2 regions of the Streptomyces sp. CRCS-T-1 genome follow, and region 1 is predicted to be linked to the other one. Evidence: riboswitches for the same ligand, from Rfam matches in the RefSeq annotation. Region 1 holds a riboswitch; the other holds the start of a gene.
The links. A riboswitch is a leader RNA that binds a small molecule or an ion and turns the genes downstream of it on or off. The one in region 1 is predicted to bind S-adenosylmethionine.
Positions count from the first base shown of each region.

Region 2: another riboswitch for S-adenosylmethionine. It lies ahead of thrC (threonine synthase); the one in region 1 lies ahead of NNW99_RS28220 (aminotransferase class V-fold PLP-dependent enzyme).

Region 1 is NZ_CP101651.1:6,232,185-6,236,417, reverse strand. It holds gene NNW99_RS28220 (aminotransferase class V-fold PLP-dependent enzyme) at 1-1,147, opposite strand, end outside; SAM riboswitch class IV at 1,281-1,397, opposite strand; gene trpD (anthranilate phosphoribosyltransferase) at 1,472-2,536, opposite strand; gene NNW99_RS28210 (cytochrome bc complex cytochrome b subunit) at 2,661-4,233, opposite strand, start outside.
Region 2 is NZ_CP101651.1:4,594,680-4,598,912, forward strand. It holds gene NNW99_RS20925 (trehalose-6-phosphate synthase) at 1-266, opposite strand, end outside; gene NNW99_RS20930 (glucosyl-3-phosphoglycerate synthase) at 341-1,285, opposite strand; SAM riboswitch class I at 1,441-1,597, shown strand; gene thrC (threonine synthase) at 1,616-2,902, shown strand; gene NNW99_RS20940 (MoaD/ThiS family protein) at 2,994-3,269, shown strand; gene NNW99_RS20945 (cold-shock protein) at 3,718-3,921, shown strand.

The DNA of each region.
Region 1 (4,233 bases):
TCCGCAGGAGGGGGTGGGCGCAGAACAGCCCGTCGCGCACCCCGATGCCGTACTCGGCGGAGAGGGCGGCGGCGAAGTGGGAGCTGTTCCAGCCCTCGACGACGAAGGAGAGGACACCGACGCGCGGGGCGTCGTCCCCGAAGAGGGAGAGGATCCGGACCTCCGGCACCTCGGCGAGGCCCGTACGCACCTTCTCGATCAGGTACCGCTCGCGCGCGACCAGGTTGTCGAACCCGGCCTCGGTGAGCGCCGCGCAGGCGGAGGCGATGGCGTAGGCGCCGATGACGTTCGGGGAGCCGGCCTCGTGCCGGGCGGCGCTCTCGTGCCACTCCACGTCGACGCCGCCGTCCGTACGCCGCGCGACCTTGCGCGAGGCACCGCCGCCCGCGAGGTAGGGGTCCGCCTCGCGCAGCCAGTCGGACCGGCCGGCCAGGACACCGGAGCCGAAGGGCGCGTACAGCTTGTGCCCGGAGAAGGCGACCCAGTCGACGTCGAGGTCCCGGACGGACACCGGGTGGTGCGGGGCGAGCTGGGCGGCGTCCAGCACGATCCGCGCGCCATGGGCGTGCGCGGCCGCCGCGAGCTCCCGTACGGGCCACAGCTCGCCGGTGACGTTCGAGGCGCCGGTGACGCAGACGAGGGCCGGGCCGTAGGGCTCGCGGTCGGCGAGGGCGCGCTCCAGGGTCTCGACGGCCTGGCGCGGGCTGCTCGGGGCGTCGAGGTAGGTGACGCGCGCGTTCCGCCAGGGCAGCAGGGAGGCGTGGTGCTCGGTCTCGAAGACGAAGACCTGGCAGTCGGCCGGGAGGGCGGCGGCTAGGAGGTTCAGGGAGTCGGTGGTGGACCGGGTGAACACCACCTGGTCGCCGTCCCGGCAGCCGAGGAAGTCCGCGACGGTCCGCCGGGCGTTCTCGAAGAGGTCGGTCGAGAGCTGGGACAGGTACCCGGCACCGCGGTGGACGCTGCCGTAGTACGGCGCGTAGGCGGCGACGTCGTCCCAGACGCGCTGGAGCGCCGGGGCGCTGGCGGCGTAGTCGAGCGCGGCGTAGGTGACCTCGCCGCCGGTCACGAGCGGCACGGTGACATCCCGGCCGAGAACGGGCAGCGAGGCACAAACGGACCGGTCGGCGGCAGCGGTGGAGACAGACATGGGGGAACTCCCGTGAAGGCAGGTGGAATCCGCCCGCGAGCGCATGCGGCTCGAGCGGGGGCGAAGGAAAAAGGGGGTGCGGAGGCGGGGCTCTGCGGCCCTATCGCATTCGCTGGTTCACGAGAAACTCCTCGTCACGCGCTTGCCACAGACCTCGCTGCCTGCGGCCTGGTCTTCACCCGGGGCACCCCGCCACGGACGGAGGGTTGCCGGACAGTCGGCCGGGGCCTCATGACTGTCACTCATGACCTGATCAGGAAAGTACGGGAAAAGATCGGCGTCCCGCAACCCGAGTCCGGATCGCGGGACGCCGTACGAAATCCGCTAGGCGTTGCTCGCGGCCACCCAGCGCTCCAGAGTCCGCTTCGCGGCCCCTGAGTCGATCGACTCCGCGGCCTTCGCCATCCCGGCACGGACCTGGTCGGCCAGCGGTGCCGCCGTCGGCTCCAGGGCCACCAGCGCGGCCGCCGAGTTCAGCAGGACCGCGTCGCGGACCGGGCCGGTCTCGCCCTCCAGCAGACGGCGGGCGACCTCGGCGTTGTAGGAGGCGTCCGCGCCGCGCAGGGCCTCCACGGGGACCAGTTCGAGGCCCACGTCGCGCGGGTCGAAGGGCTCCTCGGTGACCTTGCCGTCGCGGACGATCCACACCCGGGAGGTGGCGGTGGTGGTCAGTTCGTCCAGGCCGTCGTCGCCCCGGAAGACCAGGGACGAGTTGCCGCGCTCGGCGAAGACGCCCGCGACGATCGGTGCCATGCGCGGGTCCGCCACACCGACGGCCTGGGAACGCACCCGGGCCGGGTTGGTCAGCGGGCCGAGCGCGTTGAACACCGTACGGATGCCGAGCTGGCCGCGGGCCGCGCCCGCGTGGCGCAGGGCCGGGTGGAACTTCACCGCGAAACAGAAGGTGATCCCGGCCTCCTCGGCGACCTCCGCGACCCGGTGCAGGGGCAGCTCCAGATTGACGCCGAGCTTCTCCAGCACGTCGGAGGCCCCGGACGCCGAGGACGCGGCGCGGTTGCCGTGCTTGACGACCTTCGCGCCCGTGCCGGCGACGACGATCGAGGACATCGTGGAGATGTTGACCGTCTTGGCGCCGTCACCGCCGGTGCCGACGATGTCGACCGTCGCCCCGGGCACCTCGATCACATTGGCGTGCGCGTACATCGTCCGGACGAGGCCGTTGATCTCCTCGACGGTCTCGCCCTTGGCCCGCAGGGCCACCACGAAGCCCGCGATCTGCGCCTCGGTCGCCTCGCCGCGCATGATCCGGTCCATCGCCCAGGCGGTGTCGTCCGCGCTCAGGTGCCTGCCGTCCAGCAGGCCGTTCAGCAGGGCGGGCCAGGAGCGGCCCGCCGCGGTGTCGCCTCCAGCGGGGGTCACAGCGCTCATCAGCCGCTCCTGGGTCGTCGTACGTCGCGTAAAGCAGTGGTCCCACCCTATCCAGCCCCGGGCACCACGAAGGGCCCCGTCCGAACACCGGACGAGGCCCTTCTGTGGCGTGGCGAAGCAGCGATCAGTGGTGGCCGTGGCCGCTCGTGATCTCCCGGTACTCCTCGGGGGTGGGCTTGGGGATCTGGGCCCCCTCGCCGAAGTAGGACTCGCTGAGCTTGGCGCGCAGCTTCTCGGAGCCCTTCACCTTGCGCTCGACACCGTTCTCGTCGGTCGTCGCACCGATCTCGGCCGGCTGGTACTGCTCGTGCGCGGTGAGCGTGTACATCTGCTCCTGGCTGAGCGGCTCGTGCACCTCGATGAACTCACCGTGCGGCAGGCGCTTGATGATGCCCGACTCACGGCCGTGCAGCACCTTGTCCTTGTCCCGGCGCTGCAGGCCGAGGCAGATGCGCTTGGTGACGATGAACGCGAGGACCGGTCCGACGAAGAACCCGATCCGGACGAACCAGGTGACCGCGTTGATCGACAGATGGAAGTGCGTGGCGACGATGTCGTTGCCACCGCCGATCAGCATGATGATGTAGCCGGTGATCCAGGCGACACCCACACCGGTACGGGTCGGGGCGTTGCGCGGCCGGTCCAGGATGTGGTGCTCGCGCTTGTCCCCGGTGACCCACGACTCGATGAACGGGTAGAGGGCGATGATCCCGAGGAAGACACCGAAGAGCACCAGCGGGATGAACACGCCCAGGACCAGTGTGTGGCCCCAGAAGTTGACCTCCCAGCCAGGCATCGCGCGGATCAGACCCTCGGCGAAGCCCATGTACCAGTCGGGCTGGGCACCGGTCGACACCTGGTCGGGACGGTAGGGGCCCAGGACCCAGATCGGGTTGATCGTCGCGATGCCGGCGAGGGCCGCGATGACACCGAAGACCAGGAAGAAGAAGCCTCCGGCCTTGGCCATGTAGACCGGCAGCAGCGGCATGCCGACGACGTTCTTGTTGGTCCGTCCGGGACCCGCGAACTGGGTGTGCTTGTGGTAGAAGACCAGGATCAGGTGGCCGACCACGAGCCCGAGCATGATGCCCGGCAGCAGCAGGATGTGGATCGAGTAGAACCGGGCGACGAAGTCGGTGCCCGGGAACTCCCCGCCGAACAGGAACATCGAGATGTACGTGCCCACGATCGGCACGGACAGGATCGCGCCCTGCGTGAAGCGGACACCGGTGCCGGAGAGCAGGTCGTCCGGGAGCGAGTAGCCGGTGAAGCCGGTGAACATGCCGAGGACGAACAGCAGGAAGCCGAACATCCAGTTGATCTCGCGCGGCTTGCGGAACGCGCCGGTGAAGAAGACGCGCATCATGTGCACGAACATGCCGGCGAGGAAGATGATCGCCGCCCAGTGGTGGATCTGCCGGATCAGCAGACCGCCGCGGACGTCGAAGCTGATGTCCAGGGTGGAGGCGAACGCCTCCGACATCAGCTGCCCCTGGAGCGGGACGTAACTGCCGTGGTACTCCACCTCGTTCATCGACGGGTGGAAGAACAGCGTCAGATACACACCCGTGAGGATGATGATGATGAAGCTGTAGAGGCAGATCTCACCCAGCATGAAGGACCAGTGGTCCGGGAAGATCTTGCGCATGTTGGCCTTGGCCAGGGAGTAGATCCCGAGGCGGCCGTCGGCCCAGTCG
Region 2 (4,233 bases), 1.6 Mb from region 1:
TACGCGTCGGCGTGCACGTCGGCGGGGATGTCCAGCATCCGTACGCCGTCCTCGCCGACCCCGCGCCGTACGGCCTCGCGGTCGCCGTCGGACAGCGCGGAGCAGACCCACAGCGCGTCCGCGTCCGAGCCGATCGCGGAGAGCCCCGAGACCAGTCCGCCGCCGCCGCGCTTGGCGTTCAGCGAACCGTCCTCGCCCACCGTGTAGGAGACCGGGCCGCGGTTGGAGGCCACCAGCACCCGCGCAGCACCGTACGTAGAAGCCATAGCCCTCAACCTAGCCCGGCCCGGAAACGCTCAAACGTACGGACCTGACCCGACCGGCCGAAAAACAGCCCCGGTCAGGCGGCCTTCCGTGCCTGGTACTCGGCGATCTCCACCATCGGCGGACGCTCCTCGGTGTCCACGGAGTACGTCCGCGGCTCGAAGCCGTCCCCGCCCCGCTCGAACTGCGTCAGGGACGGCCGGATCAGATGCCCGCGGGCCAGCCGGAGCTGGGCCGTGCGGTAGATCGCGGCGGCCATCCGGCCCAGCGCCTGCCCGTCCTGGTGCCGGTGCTTGCGCACCCCGACATCGACCTGGGCGAGCGCGTCGAGCCCCGCCAGGTGCAGGGCGTCGACCAGCATGCCCAGCTCGACGCCGTAGCCGACGGGGAACGGCAGCTGCTCCAGCAGGGAGCGGCGGGCCGCGTACTCGCCGCCGAGCGGCTGCACGAAGCCGGCGAGCTGTGGCCAGTGCATGTTGAGCAGCGGGCGGGCCATCAGCTCGGTGACCCGGCCGCCCTGCCCGGCGGCGCCGCCGAGCGGACGGTCGTACATGGCCTTCACCAGGTCCACGTCCGGCTCGGTGAGCAGCGGGCCGACGATCCCGGAGACGAAGTCGGACGAGAAGTCCCTGAGGTCCGCGTCGACGAAGCAGACGATGTCCCCGCGGGTGGCGAGCAGCGAGCGCCACAGCACCTCGCCCTTGCCGGGCACCGCGGGCAGCCGCGGGAGTATCGCGTCCCGGTGCACCACCGTCGCGCCCGCGGCCGCGGCCACCTCCGACGTACGGTCGGTCGAGCCGGAGTCGACGACGACGAGTTCGTCTACGAGCGGCACCTGCCGCATCAGGTCGTGGCGGATGACGGCCGCGATGTCGCCGACCGTCTCCTCCTCGTTGAGCGCGGGCAGCACGACACTGACCGTCTGGCCCGTGCGCTGCTTGGCGGCGAGTATCTGGTGGAGGGGGCGATCGGTCGCGGACCAGGAACGGGTGCTCAGCCAGCGCTCGACTTCTTCCAGCACCGTGGCGGCTCCTCTGCGTACTCTCGGCGGGACGGACTGTGAGCCATCTCGCGGTTCGGACGACTATCTCAACTGTCCTGGTCGTCGGTTACAGTCTTGAACAACGCGGGTGACCATCGCATGTCCGGGGTCAACCCACGTCGACAACCGAATACAGCTCATCCAGAGGGGCAGAGGGAAACGGCCCGTTGAAGCCCCGGCAACCCTCCAGTCGGTACTCGTAGGTCACTGTCGACCACACGCGCGAGGCTCCCGGCTCGGGAAGGTGCCAAATCCGTCTCACGGCGAGATGCGTCGTGAGGAAGATGAGGAGAAAGGGCCTCGCCTCACATGGCTGCGCAGACTGTTGCAAGCACCACCGAATCCACCGTAGACCTCGGCCCCGCCGCCGCCCTGAGCTGCCGCGAGTGCGGTCACCGCGTCCCGCTCGGCCCGGTCTTCGCGTGCCAGGAGTGTTTCGGCCCGCTGGAGATCGCCTACGACTTCTCGGCCTACGACACCGAAGAGCTCCGCAAGCGCATCGAAGCGGGCCCCGCGAACATCTGGCGCTACGCCCCGCTGCTGCCGGTCCCGGCCGACGTCGCGGACAAGCCGAACATCAACCCCGGCTGGACCAAGCTCGTCAAGGCCGACAACCTCGCCCGTGAGCTCGGCGTCGACGCCGGCAAGCTCTTCGTCAAGGACGACTCCGGCAACCCGACGCACTCCTTCAAGGACCGCGTCGTCGCCCAGGCCCTGGAGGCCGCCCGCGCCTTCGGCTTCACCACCCTGTCCTGCTCCTCCACCGGCAACCTCGCCGGTGCGGTGGGCGCCGCCGCGGCCCGCGCCGGCTTCCGCTCCTGCGTGTTCATCCCGCACGACCTGGAGCAGGGCAAGGTCGTGATGGCCGCGGTCTACGGCGGCGAGCTCGTCGGCATCGAGGGCAACTACGACGACGTGAACCGCTTCTGCTCCGAGCTGATCGGCGACCCGGCCGGCGAGGGCTGGGGCTTCGTCAACGTCAACCTGCGGCCGTACTACGCCGAGGGCTCCAAGACCCTCGCGTACGAGATCTGCGAGCAGCTCGGCTGGCAGCTGCCCGACCAGCTCGTGGTGCCGATCGCCTCCGGCTCGCAGCTCACGAAGATCGACAAGGGTCTGCAGGAGCTCATCAAGCTCGGTCTGGTCGAGGACAAGCCGTACAAGATCTTCGGCGCGCAGGCGCTCGGCTGCTCGCCGGTGTCGACGGCTTTCAAGGCCGGGCACGACGTCGTACGTCCCCAGAAGCCGGACACCATCGCCAAGTCGCTGGCGATCGGGAACCCGGCGGACGGGCCGTACGTGCTGGACATCGCGCGGCGTACGGGTGGTGCGGTGGAGGACGTGAACGACGAGCAGGTCGTCGAGGCGATCAAGCTGCTTGCCCGGACCGAGGGTGTCTTTGCGGAGACCGCCGGTGGGGTGACGGTGGGGGTGGCGAAGAAGCTGCTGGAGAACGGGCTTCTCGACCCGTCATTGACGACCGTGGTGCTGAACACGGGTGATGGGCTGAAGACGTTGGACGCGGTGGCGGGGACCGGGCTGACCGCGACGATTCGTCCCAACCTTGATTCGTTCCGTGAGGCTGGGCTCGTCTGATCGTTGACGGCTGCGGGCCGGTGGGGGGCTGGTCGCGCAGTTCCCCGCGCCCCTAAAGCAGGTCCGCTACCCAACCGGAGGTTTTGAAGTCATGAGCGTCACCGTTCGCATCCCCACCATCCTGCGTACCTACACCGGCGGGCAGGCCGAGGTCGCCGCCGAGGGCGGGAACCTCGGGGAGGTCATCGCCGATCTGGAGAAGAACCACACCGGGATCGCCGCCCGGGTGCTGGACGACCAGGGCAAGCTGCGCCGGTTCGTCAACGTGTACGTCAATGACGACGACGTGCGGTTCGAGCAGGGTCTTGAGACGGCCACTCCGGACGGTGCCGGGGTGTCGATCATTCCGGCCGTCGCCGGCGGCTGAACCGGTCGACCGGCCCGATTATTACCATCGGTAACGGCCGTCACTGAGCGTTGATTGAATTGCCCCCTCCGTGAGAGAAGCGGAGGGGGCAATTCTGTGTGGTTGAGCGCGGTACAGTTGGGGAACGCGATCCCGATCCCCTGATCGGGCACCCTGAATTCCTGCCGCGAGCCCGACAAGATGTAGCCAAAGTGTGTGTGTCTTTCGCGGCTTTTGTTCCCTTTGTGTGGCCCGACTTGCCCTGAAGTCTGGCGAATTCTCCCCACATTCCGGATCCTGTGCGTCCGGAATTCTCGTCCGATTGACCTGTTGCAGAGGGCAGTTGGACAGATACATTCGGCCGCGGTCGACGCGTTCCGGCGCACGCCCCCAATCCGTGGGGGGTGAGGTCTGACCCGGATCCGCGAAGTGCGGATCTGTGCAAGGGCCAGTAATAGGGGAGTTAGGCATGGCTCAGGGCACCGTCAAGTGGTTCAACGCGGAGAAGGGGTACGGCTTCATCGCGGTCGACGGTGGTGCGGATGTTTTCGTCCACTACAGCGCGATTCAGATGGACGGCTACCGCACCCTTGAAGAGGGTCAGCGGGTCGAGTTCGAGATCTCGCAGGGCCAGAAGGGTCCACAGGCCGACATGGTTCGCGTCGCTGCCTGAACGCGCGACCACGACAAACCGCAAGCGGCAGGTCTTCTCTGAAGGGCCCGTACCCCCCGGGGTACGGGCCCTTCGGTCTGTCCGCATGACCCGCCGGACCTCGTTCGCGGCTGGCTGACCGGCCCGCCCGATCCCCGAGAGGCGCTTGCACTCGACATGCCCGAGTGCTAATCATTGCGTTAGCACTCTGAAGGTGAGAGTGACAACGTAAGGACCGGGTCGGTGAGGCCCGCAGGCCGGGTGGGGAAGGAACCACGAGGCTGGCGAGCCGTCCGTCGCGGGCGCGGGCGCGGTCCGAAGTAATCACCCCCA